DNA from 2 places in the Aquabacterium olei genome. Region 1 is predicted to be linked to the other one. Evidence: predicted binding sites of a transcription regulator. Region 1 holds the regulator's gene; the other holds the start of a gene.
The links. The regulator FNR, encoded in region 1, switches genes on or off when oxygen is low (the NO sensors DNR and NnrR bind a similar motif). The targets are predictions, from matches to a motif close to TTGATNNNNATCAA.
Positions count from the first base shown of each region.

Region 2: the regulator FNR is predicted to act here: its motif matches at 12,226-12,239, upstream of DEH84_RS14585 (DUF3149 domain-containing protein).

Region 1 is NZ_CP029210.1:1,450,149-1,465,936, forward strand. Features, by position in the region: gene DEH84_RS06475 (nitrite/sulfite reductase) at 1-684, opposite strand, end outside; gene DEH84_RS06480 (sulfite exporter TauE/SafE family protein) at 751-1,725, opposite strand; gene DEH84_RS06485 (patatin-like phospholipase family protein) at 1,945-2,742, shown strand; gene DEH84_RS06490 (DUF192 domain-containing protein) at 2,757-3,188, opposite strand; gene DEH84_RS06495 (heavy metal translocating P-type ATPase) at 3,348-5,774, shown strand; gene ccoS (cbb3-type cytochrome oxidase assembly protein CcoS) at 5,782-5,958, shown strand; gene ccoN (cytochrome-c oxidase, cbb3-type subunit I) at 6,007-7,443, shown strand; gene ccoO (cytochrome-c oxidase, cbb3-type subunit II) at 7,460-8,092, shown strand; gene DEH84_RS06515 (cbb3-type cytochrome oxidase subunit 3) at 8,105-8,242, shown strand; gene ccoP (cytochrome-c oxidase, cbb3-type subunit III) at 8,257-9,192, shown strand; gene ccoG (cytochrome c oxidase accessory protein CcoG) at 9,331-10,806, shown strand; gene DEH84_RS06530 (nitrogen fixation protein FixH) at 10,830-11,093, shown strand; gene DEH84_RS06535 (hypothetical protein) at 11,187-11,477, shown strand; gene fnr (fumarate/nitrate reduction transcriptional regulator Fnr) at 11,555-12,271, opposite strand; gene hemN (oxygen-independent coproporphyrinogen III oxidase) at 12,478-13,887, shown strand; gene DEH84_RS06550 (sulfite exporter TauE/SafE family protein) at 13,912-14,739, shown strand; gene icd (NADP-dependent isocitrate dehydrogenase) at 14,885-15,788, shown strand, end outside.
Region 2 is NZ_CP029210.1:3,242,202-3,257,989, forward strand. Features, by position in the region: gene DEH84_RS14515 (Spy/CpxP family protein refolding chaperone) at 1-66, opposite strand, end outside; tRNA gene DEH84_RS14520 (tRNA-Ser) at 225-315, opposite strand; gene serS (serine--tRNA ligase) at 398-1,717, opposite strand; gene ispH (4-hydroxy-3-methylbut-2-enyl diphosphate reductase) at 1,760-2,740, opposite strand; gene DEH84_RS14535 (FKBP-type peptidyl-prolyl cis-trans isomerase) at 2,757-3,212, opposite strand; gene radC (RadC family protein) at 3,347-4,015, shown strand; gene DEH84_RS14545 (Smr/MutS family protein) at 4,093-4,809, shown strand; gene DEH84_RS14550 (group II truncated hemoglobin) at 4,822-5,238, opposite strand; gene DEH84_RS14555 (MinD/ParA family protein) at 5,275-6,087, opposite strand; gene DEH84_RS14560 (GGDEF domain-containing protein) at 6,084-6,884, opposite strand; gene DEH84_RS14565 (CheR family methyltransferase) at 7,067-7,906, shown strand; gene cheD (chemoreceptor glutamine deamidase CheD) at 8,003-8,635, shown strand; gene DEH84_RS14575 (protein-glutamate methylesterase/protein-glutamine glutaminase) at 8,654-9,790, shown strand; gene DEH84_RS14580 (patatin-like phospholipase family protein) at 9,809-12,061, opposite strand; gene DEH84_RS14585 (DUF3149 domain-containing protein) at 12,311-12,478, shown strand; gene groL (chaperonin GroEL) at 12,752-14,392, opposite strand; gene DEH84_RS14595 (co-chaperone GroES) at 14,447-14,737, opposite strand; gene DEH84_RS14600 (CysB family HTH-type transcriptional regulator) at 15,028-15,788, opposite strand, start outside.

The DNA of each region.
Region 1 (15,788 bases):
GACGAGGATCTGCTGCCAGGGCACAAAGGCGTTGATCTCGGTGGCCGTGATCGGGGTGCGACCCATGCCGCCGCCCACCAGCACGCGGAAGCCCACTTCGCCGGCGTCGTTCTTCACCAGGTGCAGGCCGATGTCATGCCAGGCGGTGGCAGCGCGGTCTTCCTTGGCCCCGTTCACGGCGATCTTGAACTTGCGCGGCAGGAAGGCGAACTCGGGGTGCAGCGTGGACCACTGGCGCAGCACTTCGCAATACGGGCGGGCGTCGATGACCTCGTCTTCGGCCACGCCCACGGTCGCGTCGGCCGTGATGTTGCGGATGCAGTTGCCCGAGGTCTGGATGCCGTGCATGTTGACTTCGGCCAGCAGCTCCATCACGTCGGCGGCCTTGGCCAGCGGAATCCAGTTGTACTGAACGTTCTGGCGGGTCGTGAAGTGGGCATAGCCGCGGTCGAACTCGCGCGCGATGCGCGCCAGCTGGCGGATCTGTTTCGACGACATCTCGCCATAGGGCACAGCCACGCGCAGCATTGGCGCATGGCGCTGGATGTACCAGCCGTTCTGCAGGCGCAGAGGGCGGAATTCTTCGTCGCCCAGCTTGCCCGCGAGGTTGCGCTCGAGCTGGTCGCGAAATTGCGCCGCGCGCTGGCGGACAAACTGTTTATCAAACTCGGTATATTGATACATGGTGCGCAGCGAGGGAAAAGCGAATCAGACCGCGAGGGTTAAAGCCTGCAGTGAAGTTGAAAACAGTCAGCCGAGAGCCCGGTACAGATTGTAGAGGCTGATGCAGGAGATCACTCCGCCTACCAGCATCAGCAGCGTCCGGGTGTTGAGCCGCTGCGTGAGGAAGGCCGCAAACGGCGCGGCAAAAAGCCCCCCGACCACCAGCCCGGCGACCGTCGGCCACGGCCCTTCCTCGACCAGGCCGGCAAACACGGCGGCGCTGGCAAAAGTCAGGAAAAACTCTGCCAGGTTCACCGAACCGATGGTGGTGCGTGGATCCTGGCCCGTGCCCACCAGCGTCGTGGTCACGACCGGACCCCAGCCGCCACCGCCCACCGCATCCAGAAACCCTCCGAACAGCCCCAGTTTGGCAACGTGCTTCGGGGTTTCACGGCGCGGCGTGATTTTCTTGAAAATCTTGCTGACGATATACAGGCCCATGACGAACAAATAGGCGGACACGATGGGTTTGATGACGGCCGAATCCACCGACGAAACCACCCAGGCGCCCAGGCTGGCACCCAGAATGCCGGGTACCAGCAAGCGAAGAAACAGCGAGCGGTTCACGTTCCCCAGCTTCACGTGCGAGATGCCCGAGACGCCGGTCGTGAACACCTCGGCGATGTGCACACTGGCCGACGCCACAGCGGGCGTGCTGCCGGTGGCGAGCAGAAAGGACGTCGACGTGATGCCGTACGCCATGCCGAGCGCGCCATCCACCGTCTGCGCCAGAAGGCCGACCAGGACCGCCTTCCAGAACGCGTCACCTTGCAGGGTGCTCGCGATGAGCTGCATGCCCGTCTGTTCGTGTTGCCCGTTGAAGAGCTTCGATGCGAGGTAGGCGAGCACGCCAACCAGCAGGAACCCCACCGCCCACACGGCGATGCGCAGCACCGGATGGTTGGACGGGTGGGTGATGTCGTCTTCGACCGGGGGCAGCCCGAGCGCCGTGTGCTCCGCATTGATCGGGTTGTCGGAGAGGTCGAGGTTGCGGATCTTCATGGAACTGCGCGATGGGAAGCCCGGCGGCGCGTGACAATGTGGGAGAGCTGCGGATGCTATCGATCAACTATATAAAGACGAAGAACATTTATGGAAGTTGCACATAACTTCTGGGTATTAAGGCGTTTGGCTGGATGCCTGGCTGTCGCTTCGGTCGCGTTGTTGGCGGGCTGCGGCGTGTTGCCGTCGGGGCCTGCCGCGCCTGTCACGCCCGCCGTGGTGCAACCGAAACCCGCACCCAAGCCGCCCCGGATCGGGGTGGCGCTGGGGGGCGGTGCCGCCCGCGGCTTTGCCCACATCGGCGTACTTCAGGTGCTTGAGGAACAAGGCATCCGGCCCGATGTCGTCGTGGGCACGTCGGCGGGGAGTGTGGTGGGGGCCCTCTATGCGGCGGGCAAGACCCCGACCGAGCTCGCCACCATGGCCATGTCGCTCGACGAGTCTTCCATCACCGACTGGGTCTTCCCGGGGCGCTCCCTGTTGAAGGGCGAGGCGCTCGCCAGGTTCGTCCGGACCCACACCGGTGGCAAGAACATTGAAGCGATGCGCGTTCCCCTCGGCATCGTCGCCACCGACCTGCAGAGCGGTCAACCCATCCTCTTCCGCCGAGGCGATGTCGGCACGGCCGTGCGGGCTTCCAGTTCGGTCCCCGCGGTGTTCGAGCCGGTTCGCATCTCGGGTCGCGAGTACATCGACGGTGGGGCGGTGTCTCCCGTCCCCGTCCGCTTCGCCCGCCAGATGGGCGCCGACGTTGTCATCGCGGTCGACATCTCGGCCATCCCCGAAGGCATGCCGGTCAAGGGGCCGGTCGACATCCTGCTGCAGACCTACAACATCATGGGGCACGCCATCAGCCAGTTCGAACTGCAGGATGCGGACGTGGTGATGCGCCCCAAGCTCGAAGGCATCGGCAGCACGGAATTCAGTGCCCGTCGCCTCTCCATCCTCGCTGGCCGTGAGGCCGCACTGATGGTTCTGCCGCAACTCAAGGAGCGGATTGCCGCCCGCACACGGTGAGCGGTGGTCAGGCTTCAGCGGGGTGTGCCGAAAGGCGCCCCGCTCAGCTTGCTGCCCGGCTTGATCCCTTTGCGCGCAAACCAGCCAGCGTTCATTTCCAGCACGTGGCGCACGGGCCGCGTCGAGCAGTGGGACTCCAGCGTCTGCGGTGCCATCTCGTCCAGGTTGACCACGGTGCCGTCGTCTGCAATGAACGCGACCGACAGCGGAATCAACGTGTTCTTCATCCAGAAGCACTGTTGCCCCGGCCGGTCGAAGATGAACAGCATGCCGTCGTTGGGCGCCATCTCCTTGCGGAACATCAGCCCGATCTGGTGCTGCTCTGGCGTCGAAGCCACCTCGGCGCGGATGTTGTGCATGCCGGCGCCCAGGGTGATGGTGGGCAGCTTCTGAGGGGCCGACTGGGCCCGGGGTGTGGTTGTCCACAGCAGGGCTGTGGCTGCCATCGCGGCCACCCCCCATTTCAGCCGTTCTTGAAACACAATCTCGGTTCCTCGTTGACCTTGCTCAGGGTCGGGTTCTGCCCAGCCCTTACAGTGCCGCCTCTGCCAGTCCTTCCTGGCTTTCCGCCCTCGCACCGAGCCAGACTGTAGCAGCGCCCTCCCATGCCTCCCTCTGCCAGTACCGCCTTCCCGTCGGGTGAAGCCGCCGCGCCCCTGCCCGGCGTGGCGCTGCCGCCGTTGCCGCCCCTGACCCCTTCCCAGGCGGCGGGGCTCGACGATCCGGACCTGCTTGCGCAGTGCGTGCTCGAGGCGCCGCTTGGCAGCAGCCAGCGCCGCATCGGCCTGGGTCTGTCCGGCATGTACTGCGCTGCGTGTGCCATCACCATCGAGACGGCGTTGCTCAAGGTGCCCGGCGTCTCCGACGTCCAGGTGCAGTCTGCCTCTCAGCGCGCACGCATCCTGATCGACCCGGCCCGTGTCCGGCTGTCCGAACTGGTCGAGGCGGTGCAGCGGGTGGGCTACAAGGCCTGGCCCGACTCGGCTGCGCGCGCGGGGCATGAGCGCCTGCGTGAGCGGCGCAAGCTGCTGTGGCAGCTTTCCGTGGCGGGCTTCTGCATGATGCAGGTGATGATGATCACCTGGGCGCAGTACGTGGCCTCGCCGGGCGAAATCCCGGCCGACATCTGGCAGTTGTTGAACTGGGCCTGCTGGGTGCTGAGCCTCCCGGTGATGCTGTTTTCCTGCGGGCCCTTCTTTGCTGGCGCCTGGCGCGCTGCGCGGCAGGGCAGGGTGGCGATGGACACGCCGGTCGCGATCGGCATGGCGGCCGCCTTCATTGTCAGCACCGGCGTCACTTTCGGGGCGCAGGACGTCTTCGGGCCCGATGCCTATTTCGACTCCCTGACCATGTTCGTCACCTTCCTGCTGGCCGGGCGCTGGCTGGAAATGCGCGCGCGTGAGCGGGTGACGCAGTCCCTGGAGGCGCTGTGCCTGCGCCTGCCGGAAGCGGTCGACCGGGCCGTTGGCGTGTCGGCCGACCCGGCTGCGGCCCCGCCGGACTGGACTGCGTGCCAGACCGAATCCGTGGCCCTGTCTGCGCTGCAGCACGGCGACTGCCTGCGGATCGCCGTGGGGCAGTCCTTCCCGGCGGACGGGCAGATCCTCGATGGTCGCACGGAGGTTGACGAGTCGCTGCTGACTGGCGAATCGCGCGCCGTGCCGCGGGTGGCGGGGCAGGTGGTGGTCGCGGGCAGCATGAACCTCGGCGCCCCGGTGTGGATGCGTGTCGAGCGCCTGGGCCCGGACACACGCTATCAGCAGATCGTCTCACTCGTTCAACAGGCGTTGACCGAAAAGCCGGGCTGGATGCGCACCGCCGACCGCATGGCCGGTCCCTTTCTGTGGATGGTGCTTTTTCTGGCGGGCGCTGGCGCACTCGCCTGGCAGTGGATTGACCCCTCGCGCGCAGTGTGGGTGGCGGTTTCCGTGCTGGTCGTCACATGCCCCTGTGCCCTGTCCCTGGCCGCGCCGGCGGCGCTGCTTTCTGCGGCTGGCGCGCTGGCGCGCCGCGGCGTTCTTGTTCGCAGGCTGGACGCGATCGAAGCCTTGTCTGCCGTGTCTCGCGTCTACTTCGACAAGACCGGCACACTCACCGAGGGCGAGCTGAGTCTGGTCGCCCTTGAATGGCAGGGGCGGCGTCACGATGAATGGCGCACCGCCGTCTTCGCCGAGCCGCTTGCGCGCGCCGCTGCCCTGGCCGCCTGTTCGCAGCACCCGCTGTCGCGGTCCCTCGTGGCCGCGGTCCAGGCCTGGCAGCCCGTGCACACACGCAGTTGGCAGGACTTGCACGAAGAGGCGGGCAAGGGGGTTCAAGGGCGCGATCCCACAGGCCGCGTCTGGCGCCTGGGCTCTGGTGCCTGGGTGCTGGGTCCCGACCCTGTGTCGTCCGCGGCCCGTGTGTGGATCGCCCCGCTCGATGCCCAGGGCCAGGGCGTCCAGGACGAGGCACTGGGCTTCGTCTTCGACGAGGTCTTCCGCACCGAGGCGGCCCCCGCCTTGCAACAATTGCAGCAACTCGGGTGCGAATCGGCTTTGCTTTCCGGCGACCAGCACGAGCGTGTGGTCGCTGCAGCCCGCCATCTGTCGACCGGTGCCGAGCCCCTGGCGGCCCGCTCCCAGGCCACGCCCGAAGACAAACTCGAAGAGATCCGCCAGGCGCAGGCCGCGGGGCACCGCGTGGCCGTGGTCGGCGATGGCATCAACGACGCCCCCGTGCTCGCCAAGGCCGATGTGTCGGTGGCCCTGGACCAGGGGGCTGCGTTGGCCCAGTCTCAGGCCGACTTCATCGTGCTGGGGGGGCGGCTGCTGGGTGTGCCCGCTGCGGTGACCGTGGCGCGACGTGCCATGCGCATCGTCCGGCAGAACCTGTTGTGGGCCGCTGCCTACAATTTCACATGCATTCCGCTGGCCCTGATGGGCCTGCTGCCCCCGTGGCTGGCGGGCCTCGGCATGGCGCTGAGTTCGCTGTTCGTGGTGCTCAACGCGCTTAGACTCGGCGCCCATCCGGCGGGCTCCCGCCCTTCAGCCTGATCACGCCATGGAAATCCTCTACGTCCTGTTGCCCGTTTCGGTCCTGCTGGTGCTCGCCATCCTGGCCATCCTGGGATGGGCGGTCCACTCAGGACAGTTTGAAGACATCGAGCAGGAAGGCATTCGCATCCTGTCTGATGAGTCTCAAAAAGTCGAGGATAACGTTGAGCGTCATCAAATTTAGGCGGGGGTTTGCCCTCACAATTCGCGCTGTAACTTAGGAGAAGAAGAGATGGCATCCACCCACTCTGCCACGTACAACGACACGGTTGTCCGGCAGTTCGCCATAGCGGCCGTCCTATGGGGCGTCGTCGGTATGGCCGTCGGCGTCCTCATTGCGTCCCAGCTGGCCTGGCCGGAACTCAATTTCGGGATCCCCTGGCTTTCCTACGGTCGACTGCGACCCCTGCACACCAATGCGGTGATTTTTGCGTTCGGTGGCTGTGCCCTGTTCGCAACGTCCTACCACGTTGTGCAAAGAACGTGCCAGACGCGCCTCTTCGCAGGCCCTCTGGCCGCTTTCACGTTCTGGGGTTGGCAACTGGTGATCCTGCTGGCGGCCATCTCGCTGCCCCTGGGCTACACCAGCGGCAAGGAATACGCCGAGCTGGAATGGCCGATCGACATCCTGATCACCCTGGTCTGGGTGGCTTACGCTGTCGTCTTCTTCGGCACCATCGGGATGCGCAAGGTTCGCCACATCTACGTGGCCAACTGGTTCTACGGCGCCTTCATCATCGCCGTGGCCCTGCTGCACATTGTCAACAGCGCTGAAATCCCCGTCAGCCTGACCAAGTCCTACTCGGTGTACGCCGGTGTTCAGGACGCCATGGTGCAATGGTGGTACGGCCACAATGCCGTGGGCTTCTTCCTGACGGCAGGCTTCCTGGGCATGATGTACTACTACATCCCCAAGCAGGCCGGCATGCCCGTGTACTCGTATCGCCTGTCGATCGTGCACTTCTGGGCCCTGATCTTCACCTACATGTGGGCGGGTCCTCACCACCTGCACTACACCGCGCTGCCTGACTGGACCCAGTCCGTCGGCATGGTGTTCTCGCTGATCCTGCTGGCTCCCTCCTGGGGCGGCATGATCAACGGCATCATGACCCTGTCGGGTGCCTGGTACAAGCTGCGCGACGACGCGATCCTGAAGTTCCTGATCGTGGCCCTGTCGTTCTACGGCATGTCGACCTTCGAAGGTCCGATGATGTCCATCAAGACCGTGAACTCGCTGTCGCACTACACCGACTGGACGGTCGGCCACGTGCACTCGGGCGCCCTGGGCTGGGTGGGTCTGATCTCGATGGGCTCGCTGTACTACCTGATCCCGCGCATGTTCGGCCGCACCACGATGTACTCGGTGCAAGCCATCTCGCTGCACTTCTGGGCTGCCACCATCGGCATCGTGCTCTACATCGCTGCGATGTGGATTGCCGGTGTGATGCAGGGCCTGATGTGGCGCGCTGTGAACCCGGACGGCACCCTGGTGTACTCCTTCGTCGAAAGCGTGAAGGCAACCTATCCGTTCTACGTGATCCGCGTCGCGGGCGGCCTGCTCTACCTGGGCGGCATGATCCTGATGCTGTGGAACACCGTGATGACTGCCCTGGCTGGTCGCGCCGTGGATGCGCCGATCTCGGCCCAGGCTCAGCCGGCTCACGCCTGATAACAAGGAGAACAACATGGCTGATCACAACCACAAGCCTGCGCTCTTCTCCCACGAGAGGATCGAGACCAGCAACTTCCTGATGATCGTGCTCACGCTGGTCGTCGTGGCCTTCGGCGCCCTGGTCGAAATCGTGCCGCTGTTCTTCCAGCACAGCACGACCCAACCCGTGGAAGGCCTGAAGCCCTACACCGCGCTCCAGCTGGCCGGTCGCGACGTCTACCTGCGTGAAGGCTGCTACGGCTGCCACTCGCAGATGGTTCGCCCCTTCCGCGCCGAGACCCTGCGTTATGGCCATTACTCGATGGCCGGCGAGTTCGTGTACGACCACCCCTTCCAGTGGGGTTCCAAGCGGACCGGTCCCGACCTGCACCGCGTGGGCGGCAAGTACTCGGACGAGTGGCATCGTGCCCACTTGATCAACCCGCGTGATGTGGTGCCCGAGTCCAACATGCCGGCTTACCCGTGGCTTGCCGAAAGCAAGCTGCAGGACGGTCCTGCCGTGGCGCCCCGCATGGAGGCCCTGCGCAAGGTCGGTGTCCCGTACACCGACGCAGAGATCAAGGCCGCCGACGAGGAGGTCAAGGGCAAGACCGAGCTGGAAGCCGTGATCGCGTACCTGCAGGTCCTCGGCACCGCCGTCAAGTAAGGAGCAGCGCACATGGACATCATCGATGTGAGAAGCCTCTTCACGGTGGCATGCCTGTGCGTTTTCGTGGGCATCGTTGTCTGGGCCTACGCGCGCAGCAACAAGGCTCAGTTTGAAGAGGCAGCCCAGCTGCCTCTCGCAGAAGATTGACTGGAGGCTCAGACATGAGCGACTTCATTTCGAATGGATGGGCGTGGTATGTCACGGCCATCGTGGTGTTCGGCCTGGTGTATTGCGCGTTCGTCCTGATCGGCGCGGCCAAGCACAAGGTTGTCTACGATGCACAGGGTAATGTCGACAAGACGACCGGCCACGTGTGGGACGGTGACCTGCGCGAACTGAACAACCCGCTGCCTCGCTGGTGGCTGTTCCTGTTCATCTTCACGCTGATCTTCGCCATCGGCTACCTCGTGCTGTACCCGGGTCTGGGTGCCAACCCCGGCAAGCTGAACTGGTCTTCCACGGGCCAGCTCGAAGCCGAGATGGTCAAGGCCAAGGTCGAGCAGGACAAGATCTTCGCCAAGTTCAAGAACGCCTCGGTCGAAGACCTGGCACGCGACCCGCAGGCTCAGGCCATCGGCGAGCGTCTGTTCCTGAACAACTGCGCAGCCTGCCACGGCTCGGACGCCAAGGGTGCCAAAAGCTTCCCCAACTTGACCGACGGTGACTGGCTGCACGGCGGCTCGCCCGAGAAGATCATCGAGACCATCACGCTGGGTCGTCGTGGCCAGATGCCTCCGATGGCTGCCGCTGTCGGCACCCCGGACGAAGTCCGTCAGGTGGCGAACTACGTGCTGAGCCTGTCCGGTTCGGGCCACAACTCGATCCTGGCTGAACTCGGCAAGGCGAAGTTCAAGGCAGCCTGCGCAGCCTGCCACGGTGCGGACGGCAAGGGCAACCAGGCCATCGGCGCGCCGAACCTGACCGACAAGGTCTGGCTGCATGGCTGGGGCGAAGAGGCCATCCAGCACATCGTCAACAACGGCAAGGTCAACGTGATGCCGGCCCAGAGCCCGCGTCTGTCGGAAGACCAGATCAAGATCGTGGCGTCCTACGTGTGGGCCCAGTCTCATCCGGTCAAGACCGCGTCGGCCAAGTGACCTGTGACAGGCCGGGCCCTGCGCCCGGCAAAGCTTGACACGCGTCAAGCTGGATCCGAAAGCAAAGAACGGCGGAGGATGGATCGTGATACCCTTTGGGGTATCCGGCCTCCCCGCCGTCAGTCATTTCTGCAAGCCATGTCAGAGCCAGCCAGTCCCTCCGCAGACACCAAGCGCGTCATCCCCATCCAGCCCGCAGCGTCTCAGCAGCGGCGCGAAGAAACGGTGTCGCTGTACAAGAAGACCGAGAAGATCTACGCGCGCGAGGTGTCCGGTTGGTTCAGCCGCTGGCGCTGGGTGCTCGTGTGGGTGACGCAGATCGTCTTCTACGGCACGCCCTGGTTGATGTGGAATGATCGCCAGGCGGTCCTGTTCGACCTGGGCACGCGGCGCTTCTACCTCTTCAATCTGGTTCTCTACCCGCAGGACCTGATCTACCTGACAGCCCTGCTGATGATTTCGGCATACGGGCTGTTTCTGTTCACGGCGGTAGCCGGTCGGCTGTGGTGCGGTTACGCGTGCCCCCAATCGGTCTATACCGAGATCTTCATGTGGATCGAGCGCAAGATCGAAGGCGATCGCACGCGCCGCATGAAGCTCGACAAGGCACCCTGGTCCATCCAGAAGGTCTTGCGCAAGACCGGCAAGCAGGTTGCCTGGATCACGGTGTCGCTCTGGACGGGCTACACCTTCGTCGGCTACTTCACGCCCATCCGTGAACTGGCCCAGGCCGTGATCAGCTTCGGTCTCGGCCCCTGGGAATCCTTCTGGATCCTGTTTTACGGCTTTGCCACCTATGGCAACGCCGGCTACATGCGCGAGCAGGTCTGCAAGTACATGTGCCCGTATGCGCGCTTCCAGAGCGCGATGTTCGACCGCGATACGCTGATCATCAGCTACGACGAGAAGCGTGGCGAGCCGCGTGGATCGCGCTCCCGCAAGACCGACGCGAAGGCGGCAGGGAAGGGTGATTGCATCGACTGCACCCTGTGCGTCCAGGTGTGCCCGACCGGCATCGACATCCGCAAGGGCCTGCAATACGAGTGCATCGGTTGTGCCGCCTGCATCGACGTGTGTGACTCGGTCATGGACAAGATGGGTACGCCGCGTGGCCTGATCCGCTACGCCACCGAAAACTCCATGGACAACGGTTGGGGTCGTGCGCAGATGTGGGCGCGTGTGGCGCGCCCCCGTGTGCTGATCTATACCGCCATCCTCTTCGCGGTGATTGCGGCGTTCATGTACAGCATCTATAGCCGACCTCTCTTCAGGGTCGACATCGTCCGCGACCGCGGGGCTCTGGCCCGGGTGGTGGATGATGGCTATGTGGAGAACGTCTACCGCGTGCAGTTGATGAATGCCAGCGAGCAGGTGCAGCGTTACCGGATCGGTGTGGAGCAGCTGACCGCTGCACGGGTCGAAGGGGGCGAGAACATCGTCCTCGGCCCCGCAGAGGCCCGCTGGGTGCCCGTTGCCGTGCGCGTGCCGCCCGAAGTGGCCGCCCGGATGGGCACCGGTGCAAACAGCATGACCTTGCTGGTCGAGCAGTTGCGGCACGGTGACCGCCCGCAGGTCGACATCCGCGAGCGAACCACTTTCATGGTCCCGCGCTGAGCGGGCCTTCACGGAGAACCCTCATGTCTGAACAAGCCCTTGCCTCCGAGCAGCCTTCGGCGCCGGTGTCCCAGCCCCCCTGGTGGAAGCTTCCGATCGTGTGGATGGTGATCGGCGGGCCGCTGGCCGTCGTCGTGGCCTCCTTGTTCACGGTCGGCATCGCCGTCAAGAACGTGGATCCGGTGCTGGACACATCCAAAGGCCAGGTGTCTTCCACGAACGAGTTGCCCGCGGTGAAGGCGCGCAACCATGCGGCTGAAGGCAGCACCCAGCCCGCGGAGCGCTGAGTGCGCCCCCGCCTGCGGGTAAATCCCGCAGGCAAGCCCGCCCGACTGGCGGAACATCAGGTCGTGTCCCTATTCCTGTGAGAGGAGTGCCGCATGACACAGCGTAGCTTGCACGCTGCCCAGATCCTCTGGCCCGCGTTCTTGGTCGCCGGGCTGCTGGAGATGCTGGTGTTTGCCTGGGTGGATCCCGGCATGCTGCAGATCGGCAGCTGGTATCCGGATGCCGACACCGTCTACAGCCTGACGTTCCTCGCCTTCTGGGCCTTGATTGCCCTGGCTACGGCGGCGTCGCACTGGCTGATGCGCCATGACGAGGTCGGGGCCAGACGGATCGAGCGGCGCGTTCGGCGGTCTCGCCATGGGCACGCTGCAGCGCGTCCCTGACTTCTGCTGCTTCGCCCCGCCGAAAGTAAAAACCCGCCAGCGGCGGGTTTATTCAAAGGCACATCAGGGATGCGGAATCAGCACCGCACGCTGTTGACCAGTGCGCGCAGGCCTGCTTCGTCGGTGATGCGGATGTCGCGCTGCTTGACCTCAAGCAGGCCTTCGTCCTGAAACTTCGAGAACGTGCGGCTCACGGTTTCGAGCTTGAGGCCCAAGTAGCTGCCAATCTCTTCCCGCGTCATGCGGAGCACCAGCGCCGAGGCTGAAAAACCACGCGCATGCAGGCGCTGCGTCAGGTTGAGCAGGAAGGCGGCCAGCCGCTCTTCGGCGCGCATGCTGCCCAGCAGCAGCATGACGCCGTGGTCACGCACGATTTCGCGGCTCATGATCTTGTGGAACTGGTGCTGCAGATCCGAGAACTCGCGCGACAGGTCTTCCAGCTGCGCATACGGGATCACGCAGACCTGAGAATCTTCCAGCGCAATGGCGTCACAGGCATGGCGGTCGGTGCTGATACCGTCCAGGCCCAGCAACTCGCCGGCCATCTGGAAGCCGGTGACCTGATCGCGCCCATCCTCGGAGGAGATGCGGGTCTTGAAAAAGCCGGTGCGCACCGCATAGACCGATCGGAAGGCATCGCCCGTGTGGAACAACGCGTCGCCCCGCTTGACGGTCTTGCGCGTGGCCACGAGCGAGTCCAGATGGCTCAGCTGCGGCTGGCTGAGCCCCACAGGGAGGCACAGCTCACGCAGATTGCAGCTGGAGCAGGCAACTTTGAATGCTTCGTATTTCATTGCACACGACGAACCGTTGGTGGAGCCCTTGCTCGAAGAGCGGCATGCGTCGGTGTTGCTCTGGTCCAGGACGGGGATGGTGTTATTCAACATGAGGAACCTCAAGGTCTTCCTGATTGTTGCCCGATCCCCGGACTCGAGGTTGAGGCAGATCAACCCGCAGCACTGCCAGTTTGGCACAGACTCCGTATATGAGCGACCAGGCCATGATAACCATTCAACCCGCCCCCATCATCTCGAGCGAGGTGCTGACTCGACTTGACGTGTCCGGACCACGCTACACCTCGTACCCGACGGCCGATCGGTTTGTGGAGGCCTTCGGGCCGACCCAGCACCGCCAGGCGCTCGTCCAGCGCAGCGAAGGGGCGGGGGCCATGGCGGGCGGTGCCGTGCCGCTGTCGCTGTATGTCCACATCCCGTTCTGCGAGTCGGTCTGCTACTACTGCGCCTGCAACAAAGTGATCACGCGCCACCATGGTCGGGCCACCGAGTACCTGGAAGCGCTTCGCTCCGAGGTTCAATTGGTGATCAACCAGATTGGCCGCGGTCAGGCCGTGTCGCAGTTGCACCTGGGTGGCGGCAGCCCCACCTTCCTCAGCGATGACGAGCTGGAAGGCCTGCTCACCATGCTGCAGGACGCCTTCCGTTTCGTGCCGGGCGGCGAGTACGCCATCGAAGTCGACCCTCGCACCGTGGATGCCGCGCGACTCAAGCGCCTGGCGGCCATGGGTTTCAACCGCTTGAGCCTTGGTGTTCAGGACTTCGATCCGCTGGTTCAGCAGGCCATCCACCGGGTCCAGCCCTATGAAATGGTGGCCGAGCTGATGAAAGCGGCCCGCGCCGAGGGATTCGATTCCATCAACATGGATCTGATCTACGGTCTGCCCAAGCAGACGCCCGAGCGCTTTGCACACACGCTGGACCAGGTGATCGGGCTCCGTCCGGACCGTGTGGCCGTGTATGCCTACGCACACCTGCCGCAACGCTTCAAGCCGCAACGTCGCATCGACGCAGCTGCGCTGCCGGCGGGCGCCGACAAGGTCGGGATGCTCGCCTCGGCCATCGACCGCTTTGGTGCGGCGGGCTACGACTACATCGGCATGGACCACTTTGCGCTGCACGATGACAGCCTGGCGGTGGCCCGTCGCCAGGGGCGCCTGCACCGCAACTTCCAGGGCTACAGCACCCACCCCGACTGTGATGTGATCGGTCTGGGCGTCTCTGCCATTGGCCGCGTCGGACCGCACTACATGCAGAACGCCAAGTCGCTGCCCGAGTATTACGACGCGCTGCGCCGCGGTGAATTGCCCACCGTGAGAGGCCTCACGCTCTCGCGCGATGACCTGGTGAGGCGTGCGGTCATCATGGCCATCATGTGCCAGGGCCGGGTGGACTTCGAATCCATTGAACTCGCCTACCTGGTCGATTTCCGGCAATACTTCGAGGCTGAGATGCGCCTGCTGGAACCGCTCGTGGAGTCGGGGTTGGTGCAAGTGGAGTTCGACGGTGTCCGTGTCACGGCGCTCGGCTGGTATTTCGTGCGAGCGATCGCGATGGTGTTTGACCGCCATCTGCAGATGGACAAGGCGGTCGAGCGATTCTCCCGAATCATCTGACCCGTCTTGCGTGAAGGGGCCGACATGCTGTCTGGCCTCTTGATCTCCGCCTTCCTGATGGGACTGGGCGGGCTGCCTCACTGTGCCGTGATGTGCGGCGCGCCCTGTGCTGCCGCGTTTCCGAAGGGGCTGCCCGGTTTGGCACTCGTCGGCCGGGCCCTGGGTTACGCGTTGCTGGGCGGCGTGGCTGCCGCCTCCGCGGGGCTTGTCGCATCCTGGGGGCGCGAAATTGCGATCCTTCAGCCGTTCTGGGTCATGGCCCAGTTCGGTGCGGTGCTGTTCGGCCTCTGGCTGCTCTGGAAGGGGCGTGTGCCGGCGTGGCTCGACCGGTTCGGCATCGACCTCTATCACCGTCTGCGCAGGCGGTTCGCATCGTCCGGGGCTCTTGGCGACGGCCGGCCGAGCGCACGGCGCGCAGCCGTGCTGCTGGCCGGGATGCTGTGGGCGCTGATGCCTTGCGGACTGTTGTATGGCGCGCTGATGGTGGCGGTCCTGGCGCCGTCCGCGTGGGGTGGTTCCCTGGTGATGCTGTCGTTCGCGGTGGCCAGTTCCGCAGGGGTCTGGTTTGCCCCGGCTTTGCTCGCATGGCTGCGCCGCCGCTTCACGGGGCGTGCGCAGAGCGCGCAATCACCGAGCGGCGTGGGCGGGCTCGCGCCGGCCGGCGCGGCGCCCGTGCTCTGGCTGCAGCGCGACGGCACGGCGGCGGCCGCAAGCAGTGCCAACGCGGGTGCTGATGGCGCACCAATCGATCCGCGCTGGGCGCTCCGGGCATCGGGCTTGCTGCTCGCGGCGATGGCGGCATGGGGACTGTCGCATCACCTGGTGGCGCAATGGCGTGCCTGGTGCGCCTGACACGTCATTCCAACACCTGGGCAGACCGCTGTCCATCTGGTCAGTCCTATATAAGATTTGACTGTCCGGTGGCGTAGAATCGTTCCGCCTTGCCGACATCCATGGCAATGTTTTTCTCGGACACGCCAAACGCGGAGACCACGACATGTACCAGCACATCAAGGTGCCCGAAGGTGGGCAGAAGATCACGGTCAACCCGGACTTCTCGCTCAATGTTCCCAACAACCCGATCATTCCTTACATCGAGGGCGATGGCACCGGCTTCGACATCACGCCGGTGATGATCAAGGTGGTCGATGCCGCGGTCGCGAAAGCCTACGGCGGTCAGCGTCAGATCCACTGGATGGAGATCTACGCCGGCGAGAAGTCGACCCGCGTGTACGGTCCCGACGTGTGGCTGCCGGAAGAGACGCTGCAGGTCCTGAAGGACTATGTCGTGTCGATCAAGGGCCCGCTCACGACCCCGGTCGGTGGTGGCATCCGCTCGCTGAACGTGGCCCTGCGCCAGGAACTGGATCTGTACGTCTGCCTGCGCCCGGTGACCTACTTCAAGGGCGTGCCTTCGCCCGTGAAGGAGCCGGAAAAGATCGACATGGTGATCTTCCGTGAGAACTCGGAAGACATCTACGCCGGCATCGAATTCGAAGCGCAGAGCGACAAGGCCAAGAAGCTGATCAACTTCCTGCAGACCGAGTTCGGCGTCAAGAAGATCCGCTTCCCGGAAACCTCGGGCATCGGCATCAAGCCCGTGTCGAAGGAAGGCACCGAGCGCCTGATGCGCAAGGCCATCCAGTACGCCATCGACAACGACAAGCCCAGCGTGACGATCGTGCACAAGGGCAACATCATGAAGTTCACCGAAGGTGGCTTCCGTGACTGGTCGTACGCGCTGGCACAAAGCGAGTTCGGCGCAGAACTGATTGACGGCGGCCCGTGGTGCAAGTTCAAGAACCCGCGGACGGGCAAGGACATCGTCATCAAGGACGCCATCGCCGACGCCTTCCTGCAGCAGATCCTGCTGCGCCCGGCCGAGTACAGCGTGATCGCCA
Region 2 (15,788 bases), 1.8 Mb from region 1:
GCCCAGGGCCCAGCCCTGGCGGCCAAGGGGTTGGCTGGCATGCGCGGTGCGAGAGGAATTCGTCATCTGCTTCTCCTGGTTGAAAGCCGTTGTGGCCTGTGAAGAAGAGGATGCGCTGCGGGGGTAAAGCGGCTGTGGCCCGGGGGTAAAGATCTGTGAAAGCCGCTCACACCCGAACGCCAAAACAGAAAAGCCCGCTGCCTTTCGGCAAACGGGCTTTTGTATGGCGGAGAGGGTGGGATTCGAACCCACGGTACGTTATGCACGTACGCCTGATTTCGAGTCAGGTACATTCGACCACTCTGCCACCTCTCCTGAAAACGGTGCATCCGTGGTCAACGGCGTAGACCGCGACTATAGCAGGTTTTTCACCCGCCTCACCTGCTCGCGCGTTGCATCAGACCGACAACACCTCGGCGCCCCCCAGATAGGGACGCAACGCGGCCGGCACGCGGATGCTGCCGTCGGCCTGCTGGTGGTTCTCCAGCACGGCCACCAGCGCGCGGCCCACGGCCAGGCCCGAGCCGTTGAGCGTGTGGACCAGTTCGTTCTTGCCCTGCGCGTTCTTGAAGCGGGCCTGCATGCGGCGCGACTGGAAGGCCTCGCAGTTCGAGCACGAGCTGATCTCGCGGTAGGTGTTTTGCGCGGGCAGCCACACCTCAAGGTCGTAGGTGCGCGCTGCACCAAAACCCATGTCGCCCGTGCACAGCGCCATCACGCGGTACGGCAGCTCCAGCTTCTGCAGGATGGCTTCGGCGTGGCCGACCATCTCTTCCAGCGCGGCGTTGCTCTGCTCCGGCGTGGTGATCTGCACCATCTCGACCTTGTCGAACTGGTGCTGGCGGATCATGCCGCGGGTGTCACGGCCGGCACTGCCCGCTTCCGAACGGAAGCACGGCGTGTGGCCCGTGAGCTTGATGGGCAGTTGGTCCACCGGCACGATGGTGTCGGCCACGGTGTTGGTGAGCGTGACTTCGCTGGTGGGAATCAGGTACCACTTGCTGTCGGCGTCTTCCGCATCGCCCGACGTGACGTGGAAGAGGTCCTGCTCGAACTTGGGCAGCTGGCCCGTGCCCTGCAGTGCCGGCGCCTTCACCAGATAGGGCGTGTAGCACTCGGTGTAGCCATGCTCCTGGGTCTGCACGTCCAGCATGAAGGCGGCGAGCGCGCGGTGCAGGCGGGCAATGGGGCCCTTCATGAAGGTGAAGCGTGCGCCCGACAGCTTCGAACCGGTTTCGAAATCGAGGCCCAGCTTCTCGCCGAGGTCGACGTGGTCGCGCACGGTGAAGGCATAGGCGCCCGGGGTGCCCCAGCGGCGCACCTCGACGTTGCCCGACTCGTCCGAGCCCACAGGCACGCCGTCCTGGGGCAGGTTGGGCACGGCCTGCAGCATGGCCAGCAGCTCGGTCTGGATGCCCTCCAGGCGCTCGGCCGAGGCCTTCAGCTCATCGGCAATGCCGGCCACCTCGGCCATCACGCGTTCGACCTCGGCTGCGGTGTCTTCGCCCTTGGCTGCCTTGCCCTTGAGCATGCCGATCTGCTTGGACAGGCTGTTGCGCTGGGCCTGCAGTTCTTCAGTGCGGGTCTGGATGCGCTTGCGCTCGGCCTCCAGCTCACGGAAGCGCGCCTCGTCGAGGAAGGGCTGCGGGTTCTTGCGCAGGGCCAGTTTGGCGAGCACGCCGTCGAGGTCTTTGCGCAGCAGGGCGATGTCGAGCATGGTGTGTGTCGATGAGAGAGAGTCAGGGGTGACGGGTGGCGCTCAGGCCTGGCCCCGTTCGGAAGGCAGCGGGCGATCGAGGCCGGTGCCGCCCAGGCCTTTGGGCAGCGGGAAGCGCACGTGCTCTTCCACGCCCTGCATGCGGCGCACCGAAACCGCGCCCAGCGCCTTGAGCTGGCCGATGACGCGCTGCACGAGCACGTCAGGCGCCGAGGCGCCGGCCGTGAGCCCGACGCGCGGGCGGCCCTCGAACCAGCTGGACTGCAGGTCTTCCGGGCAGTCGACCATGTAGGCGGGCGTGCCCAGGCGCTCGGCGAGTTCCCGCAGGCGGTTGCTGTTGGAGCTGGTCGGGCTGCCCACCACGACCACCACATCGACCTGCGGCGCCATGATCTTCACGGCGTCCTGACGGTTCTGGGTGGCGTAGCAGATGTCCTGCTGCTTGGGCTCGCGGATGTGCGGAAAGCGCTGCTTGATGGCGTTCAGGATGCCCGCCGCGTCGTCCACCGACAGCGTGGTCTGGGTGACCACAGCCAGCTTCTCGGGGTTGTGCACCTGCACGCGGGCCACGTCGTCGATGTCTTCGACGAGGTAGATGCCGTCGGACAACTGGCCCATGGTGCCTTCGACCTCGGGGTGCCCCTTGTGGCCGATCATCAGGAACTCGTAGCCCTCACGGCGCAGCTTGGCCACCTCGATGTGCACCTTGGTGACCAGCGGGCAGGTGGCGTCGAAGATGCTGAAGCCGCGGCGCTCGGCCTCCTGGCGCACTTCCTGGCTGACGCCGTGGGCGCTGAAGATCAGCGTGGCGCCCGCGGGCACCTCGGCCAGATCCTCGATGAAGATGGCGCCCTTGGCCTTCAGGTCGTTGACGACGTAGGTGTTGTGGACGATTTCGTGGCGCACGTAGATGGGCGCGCCGAACTGGGCCAGCGCCCGCTCGACGATCTCGATGGCGCGGTCGACCCCCGCGCAGAAGCCGCGGGGCTCGGCCAGCAGGACGTCCTGCACGTGGGGCGTCAGAGGCACGGGGCGGCCCTCACAACACGCCGATCAGCTGCACCTCGAAGGTGACGGGCTGGCCGGCCAGGGGGTGGTTGAAGTCGAACAGCGCCCACTCGTCGGTGGTCTCGCGCACGACGCCGGCAAACGAGCCGCTGCCATCGGGCGTGGGGAACTGCACCACGTCGCCGACATTCCAGGTCTCGTCCGGGTCGCCCAGCTGGCGCAGCAGCGACAGCGCCACCTTCTGCACCATCTCCGGGTTGCGCGGGCCGAAGGCTTCGCCAGGCTCGAGCTCGATGACGGTACGGGTGCCTTCGATCAGGCCCACCAGGCGGGCTTCCAGGGCAGGCGACAGTTCGTTGGAGCCGATCGACAGCGTGGCCGGCTTGTCGTTGAAGGTGTTGACCAGGTCTTCGCCATCCGGCCCGGCCAGACGGTAGTGCAGGGTCAGGAAGGAGCCGGGTTGAACGGTGGGCGCAGCAGAGGTCATGGTCAGGACCGCCTTGAAGACGGGCGGGTTCCGTGGAGGCAGGAAAAGCATGATTTTGCCGCAGTCCACCAATCAGGAGGATGGGCGGGTTGATCGGCGCTGCCGACAATCGCCCGCAAAAACAGGAAGACACGATGAAGGACCTGCCTGCCGCGATGCGGCCACGGGAGAAACTGCTGGCGCTCGGCCCCGGCGCGCTGGCCGACGCCGAGTTGCTGGCCTTGTTGCTGCGCACCGGCATGAAGGGGCTGGGCGTGCTGCAACTGGCCGAGAAACTGCTGGCCGAGCTGGGCGGCTTTGCCGGCCTGCTGCACGCCGAACCGGCCCGGCTCAAGGGCCTGAAGGGCCTGGGCCCGGCCAAGCGCGCCGAGCTGCTGGCCGTGATGGAGATGGCCCGCCGCGGCCTGAGTGGCACCCTGCAGGCGCAGCCGGTGTTCAACTCGCCCCAGGCGGTGAAGGACTACCTCCAGATGCGGCTGGGCGCCCTGCCCCACGAGGTGTTTGCCGTGGTGTTTCTGGATGCGCAGCATCGGCTGCTGGCCTGCGAGGAGCTTTTCAGGGGCTCACTCACGCAGACGTCGGTGTACCCCAGAGAGGTCGTCAAGCGCACGCTGGCGCTCAACGCAGGCAGCGTGATCCTGGCGCACAACCACCCGTCGGGCGTGCTCGAACCTTCACGTGCCGACGAGCTGCTGACGCAGACACTCAAGAGCAGCCTGAACCTCATCGACGTCAAGGTGCTGGACCACGTGGTGGTGGGCCGAGGCGGGGCGCTGTCGTTCGCCGAGCGCGGCCTGATCTGAGCCCGCCCTCGATGCTGGGGCGACTCCCGATGCGACGCGCCCCGGAACAGCCTGCATCTTGAGTTAGGCTTGACCCCGTGAAAAACGGGACCAAGCCCCCCTCTCAGGCCCCCTCGTCCACGCCGCTGCGCGACTTTGCCGACCTTAAGAAGGCATTGAAGCAGGCGGCGAAGGAAACGGCCGCCCGCCTCGAACGCGAACGCGCCGAACGCGCGCAGCGCGAGGCCGCACAACGCCGTCACGAGGCCGAAGCCGAGCTGTTCAAGCGCTCGGTGGGGCAGGTCAACCGGCTGCCGGACACGGGCCGCATTCTGGGAGGCGGCCCCCGCCCCGAGCCCGTGCCGGCCAGCAAGCAGCAGGACGAGCAGGCCGTGCTCAAGGAGTCGCTGTCCGACGAGTTCGACGTCGAGAGCCTGCTGGAAACCGACGCATCGCTGTCATGGCGGCGCACCGAGATCGGCATCGACGTTGTGCGCAAACTGCGCCGCGGTGTGTGGGCCCTGCAAGGCGAGCTCGATCTGCACGGACTGCGCACCGATGAGGCGCGTGAGCGGCTGGTCGGTTTCCTGCGCGAGGCCCAGACCAAAGGATGGCGCTGTGTGCGCGTCGTGCATGGCAAGGGTCTGGGCTCACCGGGCCGCCAGCCCGTGCTCAAGGACAAGGTGCACCGCTGGCTTGTCCAGAGCGAACGGGTGCTAGCCTTCGTGCAGGCACGGGCCGATGAAGGCGGTCATGGTGCGGTGGTGGTGCTGCTGCAATCCACCAGCAAGCCGGGTGCACCCGGCGGGGGCTGAACCCGCCCGGCGTCAGACGCCCTGGTTGCGCATCCAGTCGGCGGTCTGGAAGAAGGCCTTCTGCAGACGCGGCACCAGGTCGGCTTCGACCCCGATGTCGGCCATGGCCTGGTCCATGCATCCCACCCACTGGTCGCGCTCGCGGATGCCGATGGGGAACGGCATGTGGCGCGCACGCAGGCGGGGATGGCCGAAGCGCTCGATGTAGTGGTTCGGGCCGCCGAGCCAGCCGCTGAGGAACCAGTAGAGCTTGTCACGGGCCTCGTCCAGCGTGCTGCCGTGCACGGCACGGAGTTCGCGGTAGGCCGGCTCCAGGTCCATCAGGTCGTAGAAACGGTCGACCAGTTCGCGCACGCGTGCATCGCCGCCCAGCAGCTCGTAGGCCGTGGGCTGGCTCAGGTCATCGGTATCGGTATCGCTTGCAGACATGGGGCGGCACTCTAGCAGGCGGGCCTGCGCCCAGGGTCAGCGCGGCGAAGCCAGCCGCGCCGCCACCTGCAGGATGCCCTGTGCGGCCGCACTGCCCGGGTGCAGCTCGAGCAGCAGCGAGCGCTTGCGCACGGCTTCGCGCACCGCCGAATCGAGCGGGATGTCGCCCAGCAGCTGCAGGCGCGGGGGCACCCCCTTGGGGCCCTGCACGAAGCGCTCGACCACCTGCTGAAGCTGATTGCAGATCGCACGACCGTCTCCGGGCCGGCCCACCTGGTTCACCACCAGGTGCAGCACTTCCCGGCCCTGCTGGGCCGACAGCACCTTGATGGTCGCGTAGGCGTCGGTCAGGGAGGTGGGCTCGGGCGTGGCCACGACGACCACGTCCTGCGCCATCGAGACGGCATGCAGCACGACGTCGGAGATGCCGGCGCCGGTGTCGATCAGGATGACGTCGAAGCGCGGCTTGACCGCCTCGAAGATGCCTTGCAGCTGGTCACGCACTTCGGGCGTGAGGCGCGAATACTCGACCAGACCCGATCCGGCCAGCAGCACCGAGAACCCGCCCGGCGCAGGCAGGATGGCCTCTTCCAGCTGCGCCTTGCCGGTGAAGACGTCGTGGAGCGTGATCTTCGGATAGAGGTTGAGGACCACATCGAGGTTGGCCAGGCCCAGGTCGGCATCCAGCACGAGCACCTTGAGTCCCTGCCGGCTGAGGGCCGCCGCCAGGTTGGCGCTGACAAAGGTCTTGCCGACACCGCCCTTGCCGCTGGTGATGGCCAGCGTGCGGGCAATGCGTGCAGACGCGGTGGGTTTCGGAGGAGCGGAGGCGGACATGGACACCATCATTCGGTGGTTTTCGGCAGGTCATCGGGCAGACCTGAGGCCAAAAACGGGTCAGATTGCGCAAGGCCGCTGAACAACAGGCCTTTTTCCTCGGCGCTCACCACCGTCAGGGGCGGCATATCGAGGCAGGTACGGTTGCGGCCCTCGGTCTTGGCGCGGTAAAGCTGCTGGTCGGCGCGCTCGGACCACAGCACCGCTGAGGAGCGGACCCACTGCGGCGCAAACGCCCCGCCGATGCTGACGGTGACGGACAGCTGCTGGCCGCCGATGACGGCGACGGGGCAGACCTGCACCCGCTTGCGGATGCGTTCGGCGACGGTCTGACCGAACGCCGGCGGGCAGTTGGGCAGGATGATCGCGAACTCTTCACCGCCCAGCCGCGCCACAAGGTCCATCGGGCGCACACAGTCCTGCAGGCACGCAGCCACGGACTGGATCACCATGTCACCGGCGGCATGCCCGTGGCAGTCGTTGACCTTCTTGAAGTGGTCGATGTCGGCGATGAGCAGCAAGGCCGGTTCGCCAACGCGCGCGACGCGGTCGATCTCACGGGCGATCGCGGCCTCGAACTGCCGGCGGTTGGCCAGCCCCGTGAGGGCATCGCGGCTCGACAGATCACACAGTCCGTCGATGACGGCCTGCATCCATTCGGCCGAACCGGGCAGCAACCCGGCAGGTGGCACCCATCCGGCCTGGCTCAGCAAGCTGAGCGCCATCTCCAGGCGCAGTTCGGCCACACCCTCGGCGAGGGGCACGGCAACAGGTGTTTCGAGATCCAGGGTGGCGATGGCAGACCCCATGAGGCTGGTAAAGCTGGGTTCCAGTCTAGCAGTTGCACCATGCGCAAGCCGTTGAATAAGCGCCCTTTCCTGTGCGAGCTTGCACGTTTCATGGGGTATGCGACCAAGGCAAGCTCAAGGATCGCCACATCCCGGCCGATAAACCTAGGCGGCCGTTTGCCGTCGCCAACCGTCTGCCTGTCATGCAACCCATTGCGCCTGACCTGTCCCCCGCTCTCAATGACCGGGAGTTCGAGTTCCACCCCCGGGACTTCGCCCGGGTGCGGGCGCTGATCTACGAACGGGCCGGCATCAGCCTGCACGAAGGCAAGCAGGCGATGGTCTACAGCCGGCTGTCGCGCCGGCTGCGCGAAACCGGCCACCAGTCGTTCGAGAGCTACCTGCGGTGGCTGGAAAGCCACACCGGCAGCGAGTGGCAGGAGTTCGTGAACTGCCTCACGACCAACCTGACCAGCTTCTTCCGCGAGGAGCACCACTTCCATGCACTGGCCGAGTGGCTCAAGGCCCGCGGCTCGACGCCCACGCGCATCTGGTGCTGCGCCGCCTCGACGGGCGAGGAACCCTATTCGCTGGCCATGACCGTGGCCGAGTCGCTGGGCCTGCACGCGCCGGTGAAGATCCTGTGCAGCGACATCGACACCAATGTGCTGACCACCGCCTCGCGTGCGGTGTACACGGCCGACGCCCGTGGCCTGAGCCCGCAGCGGCTGCGCAACTTCTTTCTGCGCGGCAAGGGCGCCAACGAAGGCAGCATCCGCGTCAAGCCGGAACTGGCTCGCATGGTGGAGTTCCGGCCTTTCAACCTGATGCAGACGAGCTGGCAGCTCGGCGAGCCCTTCGACATCGTGTTCTGCCGCAACGTGATGATCTACTTCGATGGCCCGACCCAGCGCAAGGTGCTTGAGCGCATCCACGGCGTGATGAAGCCGAAGGGCCTGCTGTTCGTGGGTCACTCGGAAAACTTCACCGATTCCCGCGACCTCTTCCACTTGCGCGGCAAGACGGTCTATGACAGGGTCTGACGGACAGGCTGGAGACAAGGACAAGCGATGATCAGCACCACCCCGATGGGCGCACGCCCCGGCACCCCGCCGCCAGCCCGACTGCAGCAGAGTCCGATGGGACAACGCAGCGACCGGCTGGACCGGCTGAAGGCCCGCATCCCGAAGCCGGGCGAGGCCTCGTTCTTCTTCTACGACGCGCACTTCAAGGCCGAGGCGGTCAAGATCCTGCCCGGTGAGTACTTCGTGTACGACGAGGACCTGCTGATCATGACGACGCTGGGGTCGTGCATCGCCGTGTGCCTGTGGGACCGGCAGGCCAAGGTCGGCGGCATGAACCACTTCATGCTGCCCGACAACGGTGGCGGGGCCAGCGACTCGGGCCGCTATGGCTCGTTCGCGATGGAACTGCTGATCAACGAGATGATGAAGAAGGGCGCGTCGCGGATGACGATGGAAGCCAAGGTGTTCGGCGGCGGCGCCGTGATCACCGGCATGAACACCATCAACGTCGGCGAGCGCAACACGGCCTTCGTGATGGACTACCTCAAGACCGAACGCATTCCGGTGGTCTCGAAGGACGTGCTCGACATCTACCCGCGCAAGGTGTGCTTCCTGCCTTTCAGCGGCAAGGCCATGGTGAAACGCCTGGCGCCGAGCAACCCCGAGGCCATCATCCAGCAGGAGCGCCTGGCTGCGCAGAAGGTCACGCCTGTGGCCAGCAACGGCGGCTCCATCGACCTTTTCTGAGCCCACGGAGACAAGAACATGGCCAAGATCCGCGTGGTGGTGGTGGACGATTCCGCCCTGGTCCGCAGCATGCTGACCGAGATCATCAACCGTCAGCCCGACATGACCTGCATCGGCGCGGCCAGCGACCCCTTCGTCGCGCGCGAGATGATCCGCAACCTCAATCCGGACGTGATCACGCTGGACGTCGAAATGCCGCGCATGGATGGCATCGACTTCCTGTCCAAGCTGATGCGTCTGCGTCCGATGCCGGTCGTGATGGTGTCGACGCTGACCGAGCGCGGCGCCGAGGTGACCCTCAAGGCACTGGAGCTGGGCGCGATCGACTTCGTCGCCAAACCGAAGATCGGTGTGGCCGATGGCCTGCGGCAGCTCGCCGACGACATCACGGACAAGGTCCGCATCGCGGCCAAGGCCCGCATCAGCCGACTGCCCCCCACCACGGCCGCCGCCGCAGCGGCAGCGGCGCACCCGGCCCATACGCCGAGCGCGGAGCACCGCGCCGCCAACGCGCCGCGACCGGCCGCGTCCACCGGCTCGCCGCTGGGCAGGCTGTCGACCGAGAAGATCCTCTTCATCGGCGCATCCACGGGGGGCACCGAGGCCACCAAGGAAGTGCTGACCTCGCTGCCAGCCGACTTCCCGGCCGTGATGATCACGCAGCACATGCCGCCGGGCTTCACCCGCAGCTATGCCGCGCGGCTCGATGGCCTGTGCCGCATCCGCGTCAAGGAAGCGACCGATGGTGAGCGCGTGCTGCCCGGTCATGCCTACATCGCGCCGGGCGGTCTGCACCTCAGCGTCGAGCGCTCGGGCGCCAACTACATCGCACGCGTGCAGGATGGCGAGCCGGTGAACCGGCACAAGCCCAGCGTCGAGGTGCTGTTCAAGTCGGCGGCCCGCGTGGCCGGGCCCAACGCCATCGGCGTGATGCTGACCGGCATGGGTGCCGACGGCGCCCGCGCCATGCGCGAGATGCGCGACGCCGGCGCCTACTGCCTGGCGCAGGACGAGGCGAGCTGCGTGGTGTTCGGCATGCCGCGCGAGGCCATTGCGGCCGGCGCCGTGCAGGATGTGATGCCGCTCGTGAAGATCGGCCCGCACCTGGTGGAGCACCTGCGCGCCACGGTGGGCCACGCGCTCAGCCGCGTCTGAGCCTCGGCCTGGCTTCGGTCAAGGCCGGCCCACGAACACCATCAAGGTGGGCCCGACGGCCGGGCTGTGCAGCACCGCCGCATAGACCGGCCCCACCACCGTATCCCGGCCGAGGTACAGGCTGGCGCCGATGCGCTTGCGGCCCTGCCAGAACTGCTCGGGCCGATCCCACGCATTGCCAGCCTCGACACTGGTGCCTGCAAACAGCCCGCGCGTGAAGCCAGGCCCCGGCAGCCGTACCTGGTACACCGCGCGCACCAGCCCCACCTGCTGGCCACTGACCTGGTAGGTGCCATAGCCCGAGAGCTGCTGGAAGCCACCCAGGCCGTAGCGGGGCGCCAGCGGCATCACGCCGTCGGACAGGCCGAGGCGGCCGCCCAGGTTCAGGGTGTGGTCGCCCCATGACTGCACCCACTGGCCTTGCGCATGCAGGTGCCGCACGAAACCGTCCTCGCCCGGTTGGCCATCGCGCTGGCGGCTGTGGGCCCACGTCGCTGCCGCCTCGATGCGCCAGCCGCGGGTCGGAAAGAAGGCATGGTCGAGCTGGTCGAACACCGCGCGCAGACGCAGGCCCTGCTCGCGCCAGCGCGCCACGCCATCGGGCAACAGGCTGCGCAGCAACCCACCGTCGGCCGCCAGCGTCACCCGGTCACGCCGCACCTCGTCGACCAGCCCCAGGCGAATCTCGCCCAGTTCGCGCCAGTTGGCCCCAATGTCGAGGTGGACGGCCGTGCGGGCGCGGTCCACCCGCGCCGAGACGTCGCGGTCCGGATCGGCATAGAAATCCACCCGCTCGCGCTGGTGCGTGCCCTGCACGGCCACGAAGCCGCTGAGCCCGTCCGGCAGACGCCAGTCCATCGGCCGGTACCACTCGCTGCTCAGGCCCGGCGCCGAGCCGATGCGCACGGCGTTGCGCCATTCGCTGCCGTGCGCATCCAGCCAGTGCCGGTTGTGCACGAGCTTGAGGTTGAAGGCGCTGCGACCGCGGTTGTCGGCCACGAAGTCGACGCCCATCTGCAGGTAGTTCGGCCCCCAGGGCTTGTCTTCCAGGTCGAAGACCAGGCCCTCGCGCCCGGATTCATCGCGCACCAGCCGGTAGTCGGTGCGCAGGTAGTCACCCGAGGCGGCCAACACCGTGGTGTCGCGCTCGGCCTTGGCGAGCTCGAACACCTGACCGGGCTGCGTGGCCAGGATGTCGGAGCGATTGGCCGGCTTGGTGCGCTCCGTGCCTTCGAAACGCACGAACTGCAGCGGCACGGGCGGCGCGATGCGCTGCTGGCGCGCCGCCAGCCACGCCGCATAGTCCGACTCGCTCACTTTCAGATCCTGCATGCGCAGCACCAGCGCCTCGGCCTGCAGTTCCCCCAACAGCATGAACTCGCGGGCGCGCTCGAAGTCAGCCGAGGTGAGGCCGTCCAGCTTGGGCGCGATCAGCACGTCGTCCGGGCCCAGCGTGCGCAGGCTGGCCTGCACGTTCTGCTCGGTCAGGATGTTGATCATCTGCGCCGTCACACCCGTGAACGACGACAGCGTGTCGCGCGGGCCCAGCGGCGTGCCGATGTTGACGACGATGAGGCGCTGGGCGCCCATGGCACGCGCCACGTCGACCGGGGTGTTGTTGACCAGGCCGCCATCGCCCAGGATGCGACCATCGACCTCGACGGGCGCGAAGATGCCCGGCACGGACATGCTCGAACGCAATGCCGTGGCCAGATCACCCTGGCGCAGGATCACGGGCTGCCCGGTCTCCATGTCGGTGGCCACCGCGCGGAAGGGCGTGGGCAACTGGTCGAAATCCTGCGTGAGCCGCGCCGGCAGCGTCAGGCGACGCAGACGCGACTCCAACCCGCGGCTGGACACCGAGCCGATCGGCGCCTTGATGCCGTCCATGCCGATGCCCACCTCGACCACCGGCGAGACCTCGAAGTCCTGCTCCTTGCGGCGCTGGTTCAGGTTCTGCCGATCGACGCGCGAGGCAAACACCGTGTTCCAGTCGAGCGCGCGCACCTCGGCCTCGACGGTGCGGGCGTCCATGCCGCTGGCGTAGAGCCCACCGACGATGGCGCCCATCGACGTGCCCGCAATGACATCGACCGGGATGCGCTCACGCTCGAGCACCTTGAGCACGCCCACGTGGGCCAGCCCGCGCGCACCGCCGCCAGACAGCACCAGGCCGATGCGTGGGCGCGGTGCCACCATGTCGGTGGAAGCCGGCAGCACGGCGGGCGCCGGCGACGCCGCGAGGGCCGACGCCGTCAGCGCCGAGGCCATGCCCACCCACAGTCCGCCGCACAGGACGGCGGCACATCCCCCTACCCGCCTGGGTATCGCATGCAAGAAACGGGCGCAGAAACGGCCATGAACCAACTCGATCATGCAAGAGATTGTGCCGCGTCAAATCCCCCGGCAGGGCACGCCGGAGGGCGGTCGGCCGCTTGACCTAAATCAGAGCCGCGCGACCCGATCAGCGGTCTGATAGCACCTGAGGACACCAACAGCACTGCTGATAAGGAGAAAGCGATGCAAGCCTGGGTTGATTTTTTCACCACCGACTACGGCCTGATGAGTGCTGCAGTGATCGCTTTCATGTTCGTCATGCTGGGCTACATCGCCTGGTATGTCGCCAAGCATGTGCGTGAAGACACCGAGCGGCACGACCGCCTGGTGAGAGAAGCTCGGGGCGGCTGAGGGGCCGACCCGTGCGAGCCGGCTGAGGGGCCGGCTTGTGGGTCAGGACAGCTGAGGGGCTGGCCTGACCTCACGGAAGAGCTGAGGGGCTCGACCGTGGAAGCAGGACCGGTCTCGAGAACCGGCTTGGGGGGATGTGCACGAGAGGGGTGCACAGCCATCTGCGAGGGCCGCACCATGTGCGGCCCTTTTTTTTCGGCCGTGCGTCGCCCATGAAAAAGGCCACCTCCGAAGAGGTGGCCTTTGACTGAGGCTGTGAAGCGCCTGGCTGGATTACATGTCCATGCCCATGCCGCCCATGCCGCCAGGCATGCCGCCGGCTGCCGGAGCGTCATCCTTCGGGGCTTCGGCGACCATGCACTCGGTGGTCAGCATCAGCGAAGCGACCGAAGCGGCGTTCTGCAGCGCGGTGCGGGTGACCTTCGTGGGATCCAGGATGCCCATTTCGATCATGTCGCCGTAGGTGTCGTTGGCGGCGTTGAAGCCGTGGTTGCCCGAACCGCTCAGCACGGCGTTGACGACCACAGAGGGCTCGCCACCGGCGTTCGACACGATTTCACGCAGCGGGGCTTCGATGGCCTTCAGCACCAGCTTGATGCCAGCGTCCTGATCGGGGTTGTCACCCTTGATCTCGCCAGCAGCCTGCTTGGCGCGCAGCAGGGCCACGCCACCACCGGCCACGATGCCTTCTTCCACGGCAGCGCGGGTGGCGTGCAGGGCGTCTTCCACGCGGGCCTTCTTTTCCTTCATCTCGACTTCGGTGGCAGCACCGACCTTGATGACGGCGACACCGCCGGCCAGCTTGGCCACGCGCTCTTGCAGCTTCTCGCGGTCGTAGTCGCTGGTGGCTTCTTCGATCTGGATGCGGATCTGCTTGACGCGGGCTTCGATGTCGGCAGCGGCACCGGCGCCATCGATGATGGTGGTGTTTTCCTTGCCCACTTCGACGCGCTTGGCCTGGCCCAGGTCAGCCAGGGTCACCTTCTCGAGCGACAGGCCGACTTCTTCAGCGATCACCTTGCCACCGGTCAGGATGGCGATGTCTTCCAGCATGGCCTTGCGGCGGTCGCCGAAGCCAGGAGCCTTCACGGCCACGACCTTCAGGATGCCGCGGATGGTGTTGACCACCAGGGTGGCCAGGGCTTCGCCGTCGACTTCTTCAGCGATGATCAGCAGCGGACGGCCGGCCTTGGCAACTTGCTCCAGCGTGGGCAGCAGGTCACGGATGTTCGAGATCTTCTTGTCGAACAGCAGGACAAACGGGTTGTCCAGGATGGCCGACTGCTTCTCGGGGTTGTTGATGAAGTACGGCGACAGGTAGCCGCGGTCGAACTGCATGCCTTCGACGACGTCCAGCTCGTTGTTCAGCGACTTGCCGTCTTCGACGGTGATGACGCCTTCCTTGCCGACCTTGTCCATGGCTTCAGCGATGATGCCGCCGACGTCGGCGTCGCTGTTGGCCGAGATCGTGCCGACCTGGGCGATTTCCTTGGACGTGGTGGTGGCCTTCGAAGCCTTCTTCAGCTCGGCGACCAGGGCTTGCACAGCCTTGTCGATGCCGCGCTTCAGGTCCATCGGGTTCATGCCGGCGGCCACGTACTTCATGCCTTCGCGCACGATGGCCTGGGCCAGCACGGTGGCGGTGGTGGTGCCGTCACCGGCGTTGTCCGAGGTCTTGGAAGCGACTTCCTTGACCATCTGGGCGCCCATGTTCTGGAGCTTGTCCTTCAGCTCGATTTCCTTGGCGACCGACACACCGTCCTTGGTGACGGTGGGGGCGCCGAACGAGCGCTCGAGCACCACGTTGCGGCCCTTGGGGCCCAGGGTGACCTTGACCGCGTTGGCCAGGATGTTCACGCCTTCAACCATGCGGGCGCGGGCTTCGCCGCCAAAGATGACGTCTTTTGCTGCCATGTGAAATCTCCGTAATCAGTGTGATGGGGGTGGGATGCCTGTGGCGGTGGTCGCTTACTGAGCGACGACGGCGAACAGGTCTTCTTCGCGCATGACCAGCAGCTCTTCGCCGTCGACCTTGACGGTCTGGCCCGAGTACTTGCCGAACAGGACGCGGTCACCCACTTGCACGTTCAGGGCAACGAATTCGCCCTTGTCATTGCGCTTGCCCGGGCCGACGGCCAGCACTTCGCCCTGGTCGGGCTTCTCGGCGGCGTTGTCAGGGATGATGATGCCCAGGGCGGTCTTGGTTTCTTGTTCCAGACGCTTGACGATCACGCGATCGTGCAGGGGACGCAGCTTCATGGTTTCTCCAGTCTCTTGAGACATCGGTTGGGACAATGCGGCTCTGAGCGGTTCGCCGCTGCAGAGCCTGTTTTTGCATCATGCGGAAAACCGCATGCCGCCACCGGCGCCCAGTGTCGTCCAGACGACGCTGTTAGCACTCAAGGGTAGCGAGTGCTAATGATTATAGGGACGGCGCATGACATTTCAAGAGGGCCCGAAGCCCCTCCCGGGGCGGGGTCATCGGAGGCGGCAGCTCACGCCCGGGCCAGCGGCAACAAAAAGCCGACCCGGGCTTCGCCCACTGCACATCACGCCGCCGTCAGTTCGGTGGCCTGGCGCACGGCCTGCTCGACCACCTCGCGGGTCAGCGGCGGCGCAAAGGTCTCGATGAAGGCATAGGCGTAGCCACGCAGGAAGGCGCCCTTGCGGAAGGCCAGCCGGGTCATGTTGACCTCGAACAGGTGGCCGGCATCGATGGCCCGCAGGTTGCGATCCCGGTCGGCGTCGTAGGCGATGGAGGCCACGATGCCCACCCCCATGCCGAGCTCGACATAGGTCTTGATCACGTCGGCGTCCATGGCGGACAGCACGATGCTGGGCTTGATGCCCGCACGGGCAAAGGCTTCGTCGATGTGCGAACGGCCCGTGTAGCCCTCGTCGTACGTCACCATCGGGTAGCGCGACAGACGCTCGAGCGTCAGCGGCTGGCCATCGAACAGCGGGTGGTCGGGCGGGGCCACCACGGTGTGGGTCCAGCGGTAGCACGGCAGCGTGATGAGCTGCTCGTACTGTGTCAGCGCCTCGGTCGCGATGCCGATGTCGGCCTCGCCGCTGATCAGCATCTGCGCGATCTGACGCGGCGAGCCCTGGTGCAGGCTGAGCGTGACCTGCGGGAACAGCTGGCGGAAATCCTTGACTGCCGATGGCAGTGCGTAGCGCGCCTGCGAGTGGGTGGCGGCCAGCGACAAGGGGCCCGCGTCATGCGAGGCGAAGTCACGCGAGACCTGGCGCAGGTTCTCGGCATCGAGCAGCAGCCGCTCGATGATGGGCAGCAAGCTGGTGCCCGGCT